3 regions of the Microbispora sp. CA-102843 genome follow, and region 1 is predicted to be linked to each of the others. Evidence: riboswitches for the same ligand, from Rfam matches in the RefSeq annotation. Region 1 holds a riboswitch; each other region holds the start of a gene.

Evidence for each region. Region 1 has a riboswitch for cyclic di-AMP ahead of ACQEVJ_RS41865 (C40 family peptidase). Riboswitches for the same ligand answer to the same signal wherever they lie in the genome.
Region 2: another riboswitch for cyclic di-AMP. It lies ahead of ACQEVJ_RS31230 (C40 family peptidase); the one in region 1 lies ahead of ACQEVJ_RS41865 (C40 family peptidase).
Region 3: another riboswitch for cyclic di-AMP. It lies ahead of ACQEVJ_RS22250 (CHAP domain-containing protein); the one in region 1 lies ahead of ACQEVJ_RS41865 (C40 family peptidase).

The regions. Positions count from the first base shown of each region.
Region 1 is NZ_JBNJNF010000001.1:8,997,622-9,003,271, reverse strand. Features, by position in the region: gene ACQEVJ_RS41880 (helix-turn-helix transcriptional regulator) at 1-486, shown strand, start outside; gene ACQEVJ_RS41875 (alpha/beta fold hydrolase) at 494-1,300, opposite strand; gene ACQEVJ_RS41870 (MarR family winged helix-turn-helix transcriptional regulator) at 1,362-1,778, shown strand; gene ACQEVJ_RS41865 (C40 family peptidase) at 1,878-2,417, opposite strand; cyclic di-AMP (ydaO/yuaA leader) riboswitch at 2,512-2,669, opposite strand; gene ACQEVJ_RS41860 (serine hydrolase domain-containing protein) at 3,021-4,220, opposite strand; gene ACQEVJ_RS41855 (hypothetical protein) at 4,285-5,373, opposite strand; gene ACQEVJ_RS41850 (hypothetical protein) at 5,461-5,650, opposite strand, start outside.
Region 2 is NZ_JBNJNF010000001.1:6,740,013-6,745,662, forward strand. Features, by position in the region: gene ACQEVJ_RS31215 (Nramp family divalent metal transporter) at 1-390, shown strand, start outside; gene ACQEVJ_RS31220 (glycosyltransferase family 4 protein) at 403-1,512, opposite strand; gene ACQEVJ_RS31225 (hypothetical protein) at 1,609-2,508, opposite strand; gene ACQEVJ_RS31230 (C40 family peptidase) at 2,612-3,172, opposite strand; cyclic di-AMP (ydaO/yuaA leader) riboswitch at 3,247-3,401, opposite strand; gene ACQEVJ_RS31235 (C40 family peptidase) at 3,719-4,681, opposite strand; gene ACQEVJ_RS31240 (NYN domain-containing protein) at 4,818-5,650, opposite strand, start outside.
Region 3 is NZ_JBNJNF010000001.1:4,796,564-4,802,213, forward strand. Features, by position in the region: gene ACQEVJ_RS22235 (hypothetical protein) at 1-222, opposite strand, end outside; gene ACQEVJ_RS22240 (response regulator transcription factor) at 379-1,032, shown strand; gene ACQEVJ_RS22245 (sensor histidine kinase) at 1,029-2,198, shown strand; cyclic di-AMP (ydaO/yuaA leader) riboswitch at 2,406-2,539, shown strand; gene ACQEVJ_RS22250 (CHAP domain-containing protein) at 2,553-3,233, shown strand; gene ACQEVJ_RS22255 (ArsR/SmtB family transcription factor) at 3,392-3,739, shown strand; gene ACQEVJ_RS22260 (cytochrome P450) at 3,825-5,033, opposite strand; gene ACQEVJ_RS22265 (ABC transporter permease) at 5,116-5,650, opposite strand, start outside.

The sequences.
Region 1 (5,650 bases):
GGGCTCGTCGCCCATTCGGGCCGGTGGTACGTCACGGGTGAGGATCCCGAGATCGGCGAGGATCGGACCTTCCGGCTGGATCGCATCGCGGACGCGAGGACCCTGCCCGGTTCGTTCGAGCCGCCCGCCGGGCTCGACGCGGCGCAGCACGTCTTGTCAGGGTTCGCCAAGGCTCCGTACCGGCATGAAGTGGTCCTGCGGATCCAGGGGACGGTCGAGCAGATCCGCGCCCGGCTTCCCGCCGGCGTCGCGACTGTGGAGGAGTCCCCGTCCGTGGGAGGCGCGGATCCCGAGACCGAGGGCTGGCTCCGCGTCGAGTTGCGAGCGGAGCGGCTCGACTGGTTGCCTCCGGTGCTCGCGTCGCTCGACCTGCCGTTCGTCATCGAGCGACCGGACGAGCTCCGCGGCCTTGTCGTCGCGCTCGCGGACCGGCTCGCGGCCTCCGCCCGCAGGGTCCCGCCCGCGCCGGGCACAGTCGTTGGCTGAAGCGCCCCTACTCGCGGCCGCCCACCGCGATCCCCGGGGAATCGGCCGCGGCTGCGTGCAGATAGTGGTCGATCGCGGCGAAGGTGGCCGCCGGCTGTTCGATGTGCGGCAGATGGCCGGCTTCCGGGATCACCTGCAGCCGGCCGTTCCCGAAGGCGTCGGCGTAGGCGGCTCCGTAGGCGGGGGTGACGATCCGGTCGCTTTCTCCCCACAGCAGGAGAGCGGGTACGTCGACGTGTCTCAGCCGGCGGAGCAGCTTGGGGTCGTGCATGTAGGGGTCGTTCGCCAGCGTGCGCATGGTGGCCATGTCGGCTGCCCGGCGCGCGAGTTGGTCGGCGGGGATGCCGGCCGGGTCGGCGTAGAAACGCTGCGAGTCGTGCCAGGCGTACTCGGCGACGCCGCGGGCGTCGAGGGAGAAGAAGTCGCGGATCGGCTCCCCGGGGATGTGCACGCCGACGGCGTCGACCAGCACCAGCCCGGTGATGATCCCCGCGGTGTCGCGTACGGCCATCTCGGCGGCGGTCCAGCCGCCGAGGGAGGAACCGACGACGAGGACGTCGCGCAGTCGCAGGCGATGCAGGCAGTGCAGGTAGGCCAGCGCGAGGTCGTCTATGCCGGTGAGCCATGGGGGGCGGTGGGTGCCGTCCCAGCCGGGGTGCGCAGGCGTGATGGTGTGTGTCGTCCGGGCAAGGTGCTGGGCGAGCCCGGAGACCGTGGCGGGGCCGCCGCCGCCGTGCAGGATCAGGGCCGGTCTGCCGGTTCCGGCCTCCGACACGGCGAGGGACAGGTCGTCATAGAGCGGGATGGTGTTCATGGACGCAGCATAACTAAGGATGTTTATTTAAACTACCTTAGTCTTGCACTAAACTCATGCCGTGCATGGCGATCTGCAAGTACTCGGACGAGCGGTCAAGCAGGCCCAGTATCGGCAGCACCGGGCCCTCGAGGGCGGGCTGTCGGCGATCGGCGCGACGCTGGCCCAGTGGGATGCCCTCCGGGCGATCAGCCGCTCTCCCGGGGCGTCGGCCCGGGAGCTGGCCGCGGCGACCTTCCAGTCCGAGCAGGCATTCGGAACCCTCGCCGGTCGGCTGGTGGCCCAGGGATGGATCGAGCGCAGGCCCGGGCGCGGCCGGCGCATCGAGCACCATCTCACCCCCTCCGGCGAGCAGATCCTGGACGCCGGGCACAAGGTCGCCGACGAGGTGCTCGCCAGGTGCTACACCGCCTTGTCGGACGCGGACCGCGGGACCCTGCTGGCCCTGCTCCAGCGCCTCATCGCGGAGGACGCGTAGTCCGTCAGGGTCCGGCGAACCGGCCGGACCCGGCGGAGATGCCCCTGGCGCTGGCAGGCGTCAGGACATCTCCGCCGAGGATGTCTCCATGGCTCAGAGTCAGACGCCGGGGCGCACGGCGGTGAGGAAGCTGCTCCTCCAGTAACCGTTGAGCTTGTCGACACTGACCACCGCGCCGCTGTGGGGAGCGCTGATCACCTTCTTGTGCCCCATGTACATGCCCACGTGCCCGCCGCCACTGGTGAAGATGAGGTCGCCAGGCTTGAGATGCGCCAGGGAGACCCTCTTCTTGACGGCGCTGAGCATGGACCACGTCGTCCGCGGGAGCTTGACGCCGGCCTTGCGCCAGGCGAACTGGACCAGCCCGGAGCAGTCGAATGCCCGTGGGCCCGTGGCACCCCACACGTACGGATCGCCGAGGTGCTTCTTCGCCACCTCGATGGCGTGCTCGGCCTTCTCCTGCTGGAGAGCGGACTTGGTGAGCTTCGTGTTCGCGGAGTCATCCGCCGTGGACGCCGCGGGGGCCTCGCCGTTGTACGGGGTGGTCACCGTAACGGGGGGCTCCGGCGGGATGACCGTCGAGGCGAGGGGTGGGGCTGTCACCTTTCCCGTCGCGGCGGCCGCGGGGAGTGCGCTCAATGCTCCTACAGAGGCAGTGAGAGCGGCGCTACTGATTGTGACGCAGGCAATGCGGAGCAGAGTGGTGGAGTTGGTAGACAGGGGATCTCTCCCTAGGGTCTTCCGCTTGCGCCTACCGGGTTAGCTGACGGATTCGGGCGGGGAAGTCGCCCTACGGCGCTGGCGCGCCGATTCACCCCAGACCTTCGTCGAAGGTCGATTGGTTCCCCGGCTCCGGGCCTCCTTGCTGCACGGATTCGGCATCACCGGCGCCCAGGGGGGCGGAGAGGACATGGCGACGGTGACTGTGGATGTCCTTCTCGAACACGGCCGGACCGGGTTCGCGACGGCGGCGTCACGGGGACCCCGCCGTAGGGCAAGGAAACTACCAAGTTGCCCCATATTGTCGCAAAGGGCGCCATAACGGTAAGGATCACCTAAAAAGGGTCAAAAGTTAAAAGCCGCAGGTCAGAGCGTCTCCGCGCAGGGAAGATGTGGTGCTCGTCACACGGGCCGAGCGCTTCCCGGGCCGCCAAGGCGCGGGCGTACAGTCCGCGAACGGCTCGCGTGGGGTGGCTTCCCTCGGCGCACCCCGGTCGATCCCAACCGCCGCGGGTGATCTCCCTACGGCTTCACGAGGGCGGTGGTCACCACTTCGGAGGCGTCGGCGGGTCCGTATCGGGCTTCCGGGACGTTCCGTCCGAGCCGTACGACGACCGTGTCCGAGCCGGGATCGACCTGGATGACCTGGCCGCCGAAGCCCAGTGCCCAGTACATGTCGTGAGGTGCGCCGTCGACCAGGCGCCGATGTGGGGCGGTGGAACTCTGCTCTCGCGTACTGGGCTTCAGCGGGTCGTCGACGACGGGACCGCGGGCGTTCACCCACCACAGGTAGCCGTAGGCGGCGTTCACCTTCTGCGACGGCCGGCCGGTCGCCGCCTCGACCCACCGACGGGGGACGATCTGCTTCCCTTGCCAGTTGCCTTCGCGGAGGAAGAGGTAGCCGAAGCGGGCCATGTCCTCGCAGGTGGAGTTCAGGCCGGAGAACATGTTGGTGTTGCCGGCTCCGTCGCGGGTCATCCTCGAGCGGCTCATGCCGATGAGGCCGAACAGTCTTTCCTGCGCGTATGCCGCGGGACTCCGCCCGGTCGCCTTCGTGAGCACGGCGTCGAGCGTCTGGATGGCGGAGTTGTTGTATGCCCAGACGTCTCCGCGGGCCGCGTCCTGGGCAAGGCCGACGGCGAAGCCCGTACGATCGGCTGCCCGGACGAGGCGACGGTAGTCGGTGTCGAAATCCCAGTGCCGACCGGAGACGTTGCTCAGGATGTCCTTGATCGTGACGTTTTCGGAGGAGGTGCCCACCCACTCGGGGACGTACTCAGACACCTTGTCATCGACGGAAAGTCCGCCCTCCGCTTCGGCGATGCCGATCAGAGTGCTGGAGTAGGACTTGGTCGCGGAGAAGACCTCCTGGCTGGTGGTCGCGTCGGTGCCGTTCCAGTACCAGTCGGCCACGAGCCGCCCGTGCCGGATCACGACCAGGCAGTTCGCGCCTCTCTTTCCGGCATCGAGAGCGATCTTGTCTAACCGGGCGCGATCGAAACCGGCGTCGATCGGGTTGATGCGGCGCCATTCCGCTCCCTGGTAGGCGGTCGGGAGGATGGCTGACGGGGTGGAAGAACCTGTCCGCGTCTGCGGTGGTGCGGTCCGGGATCCGGCCGAGCACGCCGATCCGAAGACGGCGGCCGCGAGACCCAGCGTCAGGGCGCCCCGTGGGATGAGGGACTCGCTCCGCCGCCTGCTCACCTCTCTGCCCTCGGCCACGTCTCAGTCGGTACGAGCGAACGGCGACCGCGCCACCGGTTCACGGCGGGGCGAGGTCGGGTGGTCACCCCGTACGCCAGAACGTGCCGTTGGCCGAGGGGTCGTCGGGGTCGCCCTGCGGCACCGTGAATCCCGCACCCCACAGCGTCGCCGTCCCGGGCCTGCGCGCGATCGAGAACAGGACGGCGTCGGTGCCGGTCTTCCGAGGGATCGGGGTGCTCCGCCACGTCGAACCCGTGACGTGCCACAGGGTGGAGTTCCAGTTGCTCTGCACGACCCACACGCCACCCTTGCCGTCGGGCTCCACCTCCGTGTACGGCTGTGCGTTGACGGTGCCGACCGAGGCGGTCCACGAGCTGCCGTTCCAGCGCATGACCAGGGTGCGGCTGTAGGTCACGTCGTCACCCTCGTCGTCGGCGCCCTCCCAGGTGACGCCGCCGACGGCCCACACGTTGCCGGGGCTCACGACGGCGATGTCGTTGAGGACCGCGGCGGCGTCAGGAGCGGGAAGCTTGATCGCGGGCGTGGGCACCAGCGCCCAGGACCTTCCGTTCCACCGCATGATCGCGGCACGATCGCCCTTGGTCCCCGCCGCCCAGACGTCGGCGGCCTTGTACGCGTCGACGGCGGCGGCGCGGGCCGGCAGCCGGACGCTCTTCCACGAGGACCCGGTCCAGTGCCTGGCCGAGGCCGAGGACTCGGCGACCGCCCACACGTCCTTCGCACCCGTTCCGTCGGCGTCCGTCGCGGAGAAGCCGCTGCCGAGCGAGACGGTGGTCCACGCGCGGCCGTTCCACCGAGCGGCCTTCCCCGGGCCGAAGACCCATACGTCCTTGTTCGAGGTGGCCGCCACGGCCTTCAGCTCGTACGGCGGGCTGCCCGGGATGGCCTTCCAGGATCCGCCGTCGAACCACTGGACCAGGCCCCGCTGCCTGCCGTTCACGACCCGGTGACCGGCCGCCCACACCGACCCGTTGCCCAGGACCGTCACGTCGTTGAGGACGTCGTCGCCGGGCAGTGTGTTCACCCTGGTCAGCCGCCACACCGGCGCGGTCTCCCCGGCCTGGCGGCCCTGCTGGGTCACACCGGAGGCCGCCACGGCCGGCATGCACGCCAGCCCGAGCGCCGCCACCGAGACGAATACGGTACGCACGATGCTCCCCTCCCGCTCACGGATAGGACGTCTGGCGGAGGGGATCCGTTCACGCGTCGCCGGTGGAGGAGGGCCGGACTCGCCACCTCATCGACTGCTCTTCTCCGTCCACCGCTCGTATTCGGTGTCCCCGGGGAGTACCCAAACCTCCGCGTCAGGCCTGGTGATGGTCCGTAGCGTCGTCGCCTTGCCGGTCGCCTTTGAGACCCGGTAGACCGCCACCCCCGTCTTGGTCTTCGACCGGACGATCAGGCGTCCCGCCTTGTCGAAGTCGAGG
Region 2 (5,650 bases), 2.3 Mb from region 1:
CTCGGCCCCGGGGCGGCCGTCGCGTTCGCGCTCGCCCTGCTCGCCTCCGGCCTGGCCTCCTCCAGCGTGGGGACCTACGCCGGGCAGGTGATCACGGCGGGGTTCCTGCGCCGCCGCGTGCCGCTCCTGGCGCGGCGCCTGATCACGATCCTCCCGGCCATGGCGGTCCTGGCCGTCGGGGTGAATCCCACGCGGGCGCTCGTGCTGAGCCAGGTCGCGCTGTCCTTCGGCATCCCGTTCGCGCTGGTCCCGCTCGTGGCGTTCACCAGCAGCAGGAAGCTGATGGGCGACCTCGTCAACCGCCGCCTCACCACCGTCGCCGGCGTCGTCGTCGCCACCGTGATCAGCGCGCTGAACGGATTCCTCCTCGTGGAGGTGTTCACCGGCTGAGGCGGCCTTCCGTCACAGCAGTGCGGCGAACCGGGCCGCGACGAGGTCCCAGCGCCACTCCTCCTCTATCCAGGCCCGGCCCTTCTCGCCCATCGCCCGGGCGCGGGCCGGGTCGGCCAGCAGGTCGCACAGCGCGCCGGCCACCGCCGTGTGCGACGTGCCGTCGACCACCAGGCCCGTCTCGCCGTGCCGTACGGCGTCGGGGGCGCCTCCGGAGGAGCCCGCGACCACCGGCAGCCCGGTGGCCGACGCCTCCAGGTAGACGATGCCGAGGCCCTCGACGTCGAGCCCCCCGAACCTGCTGCGGCAGGGCATGGCGAACACGTCGCCCGCGTCGTAGTAGGCCGGGAGGGACGCCCAGGGGACCGACCCGGTGACGACCACCGAACCGCGCAGGCCTGCCCGGGCGGCTGCCCGCTCCAGCGACCGCCGCAAGGGGCCGCCGCCGACCAGGAGCAGGGCCGCGCCGGGAACCCGCCGCAGGACGAGCGGCCAGGCCCGCAGCAGCACGTCCTGGCCCTTGCGCGGCACCAGCCGGGAGACGCACACGACCACCGGCCGGTCGCCCAGGCCGAGCGACGCGCGGACCCGGTCGCCGCCCGCCCCCGGGTGGAAGGCGGCGGTGTCCACGCCGGGCGCGAGCCGTACGAGCCTGGGGGCGGCGACGACCCGGGCGATCCGGCGGCGGGTGTAGTCGCCGAGATAGGTCACGGCGTCGGCCCCCGCGCCGATGCGGCGCAGCAGGGCGCGCGCGCCGGGCAGGCGGGCCCACGACGCCTCGTGCCCGTGGGTGAGCATGACGATCCGGCCCGCGCCCGCGGCGCGCAGGACGGGAGCGAGCAGCCCCAGCGGCGCCGCCGCGCCGAAGACGACGGTGGCGCCGTCCTCGACCAGCGCCGCCGCCCTCCTCGCCACCGAGCGCGTTGGCAGCATCAGCGAGGAGGGATGACGGACCACCTCGTACGGCTGGCGGGCGTCGAACTCCTCGCATCCCTTCCAGCGCGGGGCGTACACGACCACAGAGCCGGGTGGCCTGCGCGAGGCGAGGCCGTGCACGAACGCCTGGATGCCGCCCGGTCTGGGCGGGAAGTCGTTCGTGACGATCAGCGTCCGCTTCGTCATCCTCACCCCCGCTGCCGGCGTGGTCGCGCGGTCCGCCCGCGCGCCGCCCGGGAACGCATTGTTGCAGCCGCGGTCGCCACCGTCGCCCAGTCGTGATCAGGACCGGGCGAGCCGTTCACGCGCGTACGACCGCCATTCGCGGGTCAGGCCGTCGGCGGTCAGTCCGAGCACCTCCCGCAGGGCGGCGCCGATGTCCTCGCGCAGCGCGGCGCGGTAGAGGGCGACCAGTCTCCGCTCGCCGAACCGGGCGGCGATGTAGCGGCAGGCCAGCCACGCCTCCTCGTACGCCTGGGCGGGCCTGGCGGCGAAGTCGGCGGGCCCCGGCAGGGTGTTGAGCGCCGTCCTCCCGGCGGCCACGTCGGCGGCCAGTTCGGCGGCCACCGTACGGACCGGCAGTCCGCTGTCCAGGTAGCCCACGTAGTCGGCGAAGCCCTCCATGAGCCACATCGGCACGGCGCGGGGACCGGCGGTCGCGACGTGCGTCAGCTCGTGGGTCACGACGACCAGGCGGCCGGTCGCGGACAGGCGGGCGAACGCGGCCGGCTGCACGATCACCCGGCCGCCGGTCGCGACGGCCGCCAGGCCGTCCACCTTCGCCGGCGCGGCCAGCACGGCGGCCTGCTCCTCGGTGCGCGGCACGAGGACCACCGCGCCGCCGTACCCGCCCCAGACCCTCGTCACCGTACGGCCCGCCCGATCGGCCAGCGCGGCGATCTCGGCGACCAGCGGCCGGGGCGACCCGGCGACGACGGCGCTCGCGCCGCGGGCGACGGAGGCGCCGGTCCACATGCCCGGATGCTCCCGCACGGCGGCGCGGGCATCCAGCCGCAGGGAAAGCAGCGGGTCGGGCGGGGCCGCGGCGGCGGGGCCGGCCAGCAGCGCGGCCAGCGCGACGGACGCGGCCGCGATCCTGCGGGGCCGATTTCCAAGGTGGCGCCGATCGGCCTCGGCGCGCACGGCCGGCACGACCCCGGGCACGCCGCTCGTGGCAGTCACGCCGAGCATGGTAACCAGCACATGCCACGGCCCCGTCCACCTCGGCGAGGTGGACGGGGCCGTAAGGACGGCGCCGGTCGAGGGGGCTGGTGACCGGTGCCCGTCAGACGCCTGGGCGGACGGCACCCACGAAGGTGCTCCTCCTGTAGGCGTCCAGCTTGTCGATCCTGACCCGCGTGCCGCTGTGCGGAGCGTGGATCATCTTGCCGTGCCCGACGTACATGCCGACGTGGCCGCCGCCGCTGGTGAAGATCAGGTCACCGGGCTCGAAGTGGCCCCAGGACACCTTCTTCCTGACCGCGCTGCGGATGGACCACGTCGTGCGCGGCAGCCGTACGCCCGCCTTGCGCCAGGCGTACTGGACCAGGCCCGAGCAGTCGAACGCGCCCGGTCCCGTGGCCCCGTAGCGGTAGGGGTCGCCGATCTGCTTCTCTGCGACCTTCACCGCGCGCCGGGCCTTGGCCGCCTGGAGCACGGCCCTGCTGACCTTCCGCTTGGCGGTGTGCTTCTTCGTCCGCTGCTTCTTCGCCGCAGCCTTGCGTGCGGCGGTGCTCGCGCTCGTCGCGGTGGCCGTCTTCGTCGCTGTGGGCGTCTTGACGACCGTGACCGTCACCGTGTCGGCCGTCGCCGGATGCGCACCGGCGACCCCTACGGATGCCGTCAAAGCGGCACCACCAAGGGCAATTCGGGCAAGACGGGACAGACTAGCGGGGGTGGTAGACAGGATCTCTCCTCGGGTCTTCCGCTCACGCCTACCGGGTTAGCTGACGGGTTCGGGCGGGGAAGTCGCCCTACGGCGCGCGATGCGCCGATTCACCCCGGACCTTCACGTGAAGGTCGATGGTTCCCCGGCTCCGTGCCTCCTGACTGCACGGACTCGGCAGGACACCGGCGCCGGGGGGTTCCGCTAAGGGGAGGGTGATGAAGGGCGCCGATGACGGTGGATGACTGCACGCGACCGGCCGGCCGGACCGGGTTCGCGGCGGCGAGGCGTGCTCGCCGCGGCCCAGAAGCTACCGAGGACCCGCCGCGTTCGGCAAAGCCCTCCCGCCGGATAAAGATCGGATAACGAAGGCCGCGGAGAAGAAACCGCAGCTTACCCGCACCGCGAACGGCTAAATGTGACTCTGGTCACAATCTCTGCACCAGCGGCGAAATCTGGTCACAGGAGTCACAAAAGGTACAAACGATCACAGAGACGGCTGGGCCCTCAGGGACGCACAGCTCCTATCGCGTGATACTCGGCGAGTGTGACAATCTTCACAACATCGCCGGTCTGCGGAGCGTGGACGACCTTGCCGTCTCCGGCGTAGATGCCGACGTGCCCGTATCCGGCGTGCCAGAGCAGGTCGCCCGGCTGGAGCTCGTCCAGCGAGACCCTGCGGCTCGCGCCCCAGGCCCACTGCTCGTAACTGGTCCGGGGCAGCGACACGCCCGCGGCCGCCCACGCGGCCTGCACGAGCCCTGAGCAGTCCCAGGCGTCCGGCCCGGCGCCCCCGTAGCGGTACGGCTTGCCGACCTGCTTGTAGGCGAACTGGAGGGCCGACAGCGCGTTGCCGGACGCCGGTCCGGTGTAGACGACGCCGGCGCTGTTGGGGTTGCCGGGGTTGTACGTCCCGAGCGAGCGCAGCAGCTTCATCTGCTCTCTGACGAGCTTGTCGACCTCGTCCTTCTCGTCGGCGAGCTCGCCCCTGACGTCGGTGGCCTCCTTGTACAGCGTCTTGCTCCGGTCGCGGCGGTCCTTGAGGTCCTTGATGGCGCCCTCGTACGCCTTGAGCCGCCCGGCTCGCTCGGCCGACATGTGGTTGAGCGTGGCGAGACCGCTGAGCATGGCATCGGGGTTGGAGCTGTAGAAGACGCCGCCCCACGACCCCATCTCGCCGACCTGGTAGCTGCTGACGGCCATCGAGACCAGCCCGGAGCGGAGCGCCTCGACCCGGACGTTCTGCTTCTTGTAGTCGTCGTTGATGGCGAGGTACTTCTGCTTCGCGTTCTTCCACTTCTCGTTGGCCGCGTTGTAGCGGTCCACGAGCTTGTCGGCCTGCTGGTTGAGCTTGCTCAGCTTCGCCTTGGCCTGCGCGACTGTGGGCTTCGGATCCGCCTGCGCGCCCGCAATCGGCGTCAGCAGGACCACGGCGGCCAACCCGGCGGCCACCGGCACACGCCCTCGCACTGAGGCCCCCTTTAGATCAACGAAACCTGCGGCGCGACTCTATCTAGGCGATCTTGATGCTTCAACCTATTCGCAGGTATTCGCGGCAGTCATCACCCAGGGTGACGGCGTGGGGCCGGAGCGCGCGTACGGCGCTTCAGCCGCGGCCGAGACGACGCAGCAACAGGAGCGAGGGCACCGGCCGGGCGCCCATGCGGCGCACCGACTCGGCCACCTCCCGGTCGGAGGAGACCACCGCGATGGCCCGCCCCGGCGGCTCCGCACGCACCAGCGTGCGGATCAGGTCGTCGGCGATCTCCCCGGGCGCGCTGAACATCACCCGCACTCCGCGCGGAGCGGACACCTGGACGGGCCCGTTCAGCTCGGCGCCGTCGAACACGCACGTCACCTCCGCCCGCGTCTGCACGGCGAGTCCGCCGAGCCCGGTCAGCAGCCGGGCCCGCTGGTCGGCGAGGGTCAGCGACGGGTAACCGGTCTTGGTCACGTTGTAGCCGTCGACGATCAGATGCAGATGGGGGATGGCCAGGAGCTGGTCGAGGAGCTGGGGGTCGTCGTTGGCCAGCGCCCGCGCGGGCACGGCCGCCACGCCCAGCTCGCCCGGGACGACCGCGTTCACGTAGTCGGCGGGCCTGCTGATCGTCGTGGGCAGGCCGAGCTCCTTGCGCAGCCCGGCGGCGGCGTCCTGGAGCGCGTCCAGCAGCACCCGGACCCGGGCGTCCTCGATGCTGCGGCCCTCGCGGGCGGCCCTGCGGCTGGCCTCCAGCTGGCGCTCGGCGTCCGCCAGGCGCTCCCTCAGCCGGCGCAGCTCGGTCTCGGCCGTGCCGTTGGCGCTCGCGGCCCTGGCCCGCGCCTCGGCCGTCTCGGCCTCCAGCTCGGCCGCCCTGGCCTCGGCGGCCCTGACCCGCTCGCGGGCGTCGTGCAGCTTGCGCCGCAGGTCGGAATTCTCCGCGCGGGCCGCCTTGAGCTGCT
Region 3 (5,650 bases), 4.2 Mb from region 1:
GAGCTGGGCCTCCTGGCGGTCCACCGTGGCCGAGGCCGACGGCCTGGCCGTGGCGCCGGTCCCGGCGCCTGACACGGTGCCCGACGTGGCGCCGCCCGCGCTGGCGATCCCGTCGTCCGCGGGGGCCGCGCCGCAGCCGGCCAGTGCCAGTGCGAGCCCCAATGTGAGCCCCAATGTGAGCCCGAGTGCCGGACCCAGGGCACGCAAAGGTCGTAAGCGCATGAGTCGTTCCTCCTCTGTCGCTCCTTCTCATCCAGGGCGTTCGCCCGGGACGGGGCCCAACTCCAGCGGAGGCGGTGCTAAACGCGGATAAGCGATCTCCGCTTATCCGCGGCTAACACCCCCTGCGCCACTCTCGGAGGCGAGCGGGAGGTTGGGATGCGGGTGCTCGTGGTCGAGGACGAGGAACAGCTGGCCGAGGCCGTCGCCCGGGGGCTGCGGCTGCACGCCATCGCGGTGGACGTGGCCTACGACGGTCAGGAGGCGCTCGAGCTGGCCGCCTACGTCGACTACGACGTGGTCGTGCTCGACCGCGACCTGCCCGAGGTGCACGGCGACGAGGTGTGCCGGGAACTGGTCACGGCCAGTGGGGCGAGCCGCATCCTCATGCTGACGGCGGCCGGGCGGGTGCGCGACCGGGTCGGGGGCCTGTCCCTGGGCGCCGACGACTACCTGGTCAAGCCGTTCGCGTTCGCCGAGCTGGTGGCCCGGATCCGGGCGCTGGCCCGGCGCTCGCCCCGGGCGATGCCTGCGGTGATCGAGCGGGCCGGGATCCGGCTCGACCCGGCCCGCCGTACGGTGGTGCGGGACGGGCGGCAGGTGGCGCTGGGCCGCAAGGAGTTCGACGTGCTGCACGAACTCATGCGCGCCAGCGGAGGGCTGGTGACCTCGGCCCGGCTGCGGGCGAACGTGTGGGACGAGCACGCCGACGCCGGCACGGGCGTGCTGCGCGTCACGATCACCTCGCTGCGCCGCAAACTTGGCGAGCCCCCGGTGATCGAGAACGTGCCGGGCCGGGGGTATCGGCTGTGATCCGCGTCCTGTCCTTGTGGGGCAGGCTCGGCCTGCGGATGCGGCTCACCCTGCTGTACGGCGGGCTGTTCTTCCTGGCGGGGTCGGTGCTGCTGTGGTTCACCCACCTGCTGACCGCGCGGGCGCTCAACCAGCGGTTCGTGGTGGCGGTGGCGTCGAAGGTGACCGGCACCCCCGATGCCGTGTTGGGGGGCAGGCTGCCCGACAGCGACATCCTCGCGCAGCGGGTGCGCACCGACGTCGAGCAGGGCGCGGCCGACGTGCTGACCGACGTGCTCCGCTCGTCGGTGATGGTCATGATCCTCGTCGGGGCCGTCGCCGTGGTGCTGGGCTACCTGGTGGCCGACCGCGCGCTGCGCCCGCTGGACCGGGTGACCGAGACCGCGCAGCGGCTGTCGGAGAGCACGCTGCACGAGCGGATCGCCCTGCGCGGGCCGCAGGACGAGGTCAAGCGCCTCGCCGACACCTTCGACGCGATGCTCGACCGGCTGCACCGGGTGTTCGACGCCCAGCGCCGGTTCATCGCCAACGCCTCTCACGAGCTGCGCACCCCGCTGGCGGTCAACCGTACGGTCCTGGAGGTGTCGCTGGAGGAGCCCGCGGCGTCGGAGGACCTCAAGGCGCTGGCCCGCGCGCTGCTCGGCACCAACGCGAGGTATGAGCGGCTGATCGAGGGACTGCTCATGCTGGCGCAGTCGGAGCAGGAGCTGAGCGCCCGCAAGCCGGTCGACCTGCGGCAGATCGTCCGTATGGCGATGGAGCAGATCGACCTGCAGCCGCGCCGCAGGAAGGTGGTCGTCCACGAGGACCTGTCCCCGGCGGTCGTGCACGGCGACCCGCTGTTCCTCGAACGCTGCCTGGTCAACCTGCTGGAGAACGCGATCAAGTACAACGTGCGTGACGGAGAGGTCTGGGTCCGGCTGCGGGAGGACGAGGCCGGGGTGAGCGTGACGGTGGAGAACACCGGGCCCCTGGTCCCGCCGTACGAGGTGGACGACCTGTTCGAGCCGTTCCGCCGGCTCGGCGGCGACCGCGTCCGCTCCGCCCGGGGGGCGGGGCTGGGCCTGTCCATCGTCCGGGCCATCGCCGTGGCGCACGGCGGCGGGGTGGAGGCGCTCCCCCGGCCGGAAGGCGGCCTGGCGGTGACCGTGCGCCTGCCCGGGTGAGCCCGGGTTTGCGCTGACGGCGAACCCGAGCGGCCCCGGTTACCCGCCCTCGCCGGGTTTGCCGCCTACCGACCAGTAAAATCTCAGTTGTTCTAACTTGACCGGTTTGACCTGGTCTATTACGTTTTAGGCAGCTCAGGGCGTACTTGCTCATCTCAATGGTCAAGAAGCCCACCTCAGACCGACGCGGCCGGCCCATTCCGGCCTGCCGCCCGGCCGCCGAGTCCGCGTCCGCGCGGAGCCGGGGACCCACCTCTCCTGGGGTGAATCGGCATGCGTGCCGTAGGGCGACTTCCAGCCCGAACCCGTCAGCTAACCCGGTAGGCGGCATGGAAGTAAGGGAGTTCGCCCCACATGCACGTCCTCAACACCTGTCTTCGCGCTGCCCTCGCGGGCGGGGCTCTCGCCTCGGCCGTGCTGATCTCAGCGCCGGCAGCGCACGCGGACAACCCGGCCACCGGCAAGGGCCCGGCGGCCGCGAAGTCCATGTCCGAGATCGCCTCCACGCTGCCCAAGGTCAGCGCGGACGACGTGCTGAACCTGGCCAGGAGCCAGATCGGGATCAGCGAGAACGCCTACGGCGGCGGGACCAAGTTCCAGCAGTGGTACATGACCACGCCCCGCGCCCGCGAGACCCTCGCCCGCGACGGCGGCACGCTCAAGGGCTACCTCAACGCGGCCTGGTGCGACATGTTCGTCTCCTGGGTGGGCCAGCAGCTCGGCATCGGCCCGGTCATGGGCTCCGACGCCTACACCGTGGAGCACGCTCACTGGTTCGCCGACCACAGCCGCTGGGGCCGTACGCCCAAGCCGGGCGCGGTGGTGTTCTTCAACTGGAACGGCAGCAAGAACATCGACGACGTCCAGCACGTCGGTTTCGTCGTCAAGGACAACGGCGACGGCACGATCCGGACCATCGAGGGCAACACCGGCGACGGCGGCGCCGTCGAGGCCCGCACCCGCCCCACCTGGCAGGTCGTCGGATACGGCTACCCGATGTACACCGCGGACGCCTCCGCCTCCGCCTCTTCCTGACGGACGACGGTCCCGAAGCGCGCCGGTGATCCCGGCGCGCTTCGCCGTCCCCGCCATCCCCGCCGTGGCCGGCCGTACGCTCAGCCTGCCCGAGCAGGCGAGAGCCGCCCGGCCGCCGCAAATTGACCTATATAAGCGTGAGCTGCGAGCCTTGCGGCATGCACGCGTTCGACGTCCTCGGCGATCCGGTGCGCCGCCGCATCCTGGAGCTGCTCGCCGAGGGCGAGCGCTCCGCCGGGGAGATCGGCGCGATCGTGCAGGAGGAGTTCGGGATCTCCCAGCCGGGGGTGTCCCAGCACCTGCGCGTGCTGCGGGACAGCGGCTTCGCGACGGTCCGGGCCGAGGGCACCCGGCGCCTGTACGCCGTCGACCCCGCGCCGCTGCGCGAGGTCGACACCTGGCTCGACCACTTCCGCCGCTTCTGGAACCAGCGCCTGGACGCCCTGGGCACCGAACTCGCCCGCGGCAAGAGGGAGCGCCGACTGGGTGACGGCGCTCGCCCGTGAATCGTGGCGCACGTGACGTGCCGCGTCATGCGGACGAGGGTCCGTCACCGCGGTATCCCGGCACTGCCGCGTCACCGGCTCTCGGTCACACGTCCCAGGTGACGGGGAGGCTCTTGACCCCGTAGATGTCGGCGGTCTCCGGGCGCAGCACGACCTCCTCGGCCGGCACGGCCAGCCGTAGCGTGGGGAAGCGGTTGAGCAGTGCGGGGAGCGCGACGCGCATCTCGACGCGGGCCAGCTGCTGGCCCAGGCACTGGTGGATGCCGTGGCCGAAGGCCAGGTGCCCGCCGTCCTGCCTGCGCAGGTCGAGCACGTGGGGGTCGGTGAAGCGCTCCGGGTCGCGGTTGGCGGTGTTGTAGGACAGGATCAGCGTTGTGCCGGCCTTGATGGTGTGGCCGCCCAGCTCGACGTCCTCCAGCGCCGTTCTCATGAACGTCTTGGCGACGCTCAGATACCGCAGCAGCTCCTCCACGGCCCCGTCGGTGAGCGCGGGATCGGCGCGTAGCGCGGCCAGTTGCGCGGGATTTCGCAGCAGCGCGAAGGTGCCCAGGGCCAGCATGTTGGCGGTGGTGTCGAACCCGGCCGACAGCAGGATCAGGGCCATGCCCCGCAGCTCCTCGTCGGTCAGGTCGCTGTCGGTGAGATCGCCGAGCACGTCGTCGGTGGGGTTGGCACGCTTGGCGGCCACCAGCTCCGCGAGGTAGTTCTGGACCGCGGTGTAGGCCGCGATCAGGTCTTCGTCGCTGGTCTCCCCGCCGAGGAACTTGTCGATGTGCTCCTGGAAGGAGCCCCGGTCCTCGTACGGCACGCCGAGCAGCTCGCAGATGATGACGGCGGGGACGGGCCTGGCGAAGGCGGTCACCAGGTCGGTCGGCGGGCCGGCCTTCTCCATGGCGTCCAGGTGGTCGGCGGTGACCTGCTCGACGCGCTCGGTGAGCATGCGCATCCGCCGTACGGTGAACTTGCCCATCAGCGGTTTGCGATAGCGGCTGTGCTGCGGCTCGTCCATGAGGAGGAACTCGCCGGGCGGCGCCGGGGGGACCTCGATCTCGCCGTAGTCGACCAGCGGGTGGTGGCGCATGAGCTCCTTGCGTGAGCTGAACCGCGAGTCGGCCAGGACGGACCGGACCAGGTCGTAGCCGGTGACCAGCCAGCCCTGGTGTCCGTCGGGGAAGGGGAAGCGGCTGATCGGGCCGTGCTCGCGGGCCTGGATCAGCTCCTTGGGCGGGTCGAAGGGACAGCCGGGCTGACGCGCCGCCGGCATCGTCGTGACAGTGTGGAGAGATTCAGCCATGACCTTTCCTTGTCTCGCGATAGGACGTGTTTCATGGGGCCCGCAGCTCGTCAGGGAGGACGACCCGCCACGCTGAGCTGGCCTAGGAGATCTTGCGGCGGTAAGTGTTCATGGCGAAGACGTACGCGACGATGAGGATGCCGACACACCAGGCCAGGGCGATCCAGATGTCGGTGCCGACCGGCTGCTGGGTGAACAGGGCGCGGATGGCGTTGACGATGGACGTCACCGGCTGGTGCTCGGCGAAGGCGCGCACCAGGCCTGGCATGGTGTCGGTGGGCACGAACGCCGAGCTGAGGAACGGCAGGAAGATGAGCGGGTAGGAGAATGCGCTCGCGCCTTCCATGGTCTTCGCGGACAGGCCGGGGATGACGGCGATCCACGTCAACGCCAGGGTGAACAGGATCAGGATGCCGGCGACCGCGAGCCACGCCTGCGCTCCCGCCCCCGAGCGGAAGCCCATGAGCAGGGCGACGAGCACGACGACCACGAGCGAGATCAGATTGGCGACCAGCGAGGTCAGCACGTGCGCCCACAGCACCGACGACCGCGCGGTCGGCATGGACTGGAATCGCTCGAAGATGCCGCTCTTCATGTCCGTGAACAGCCGGTACGCG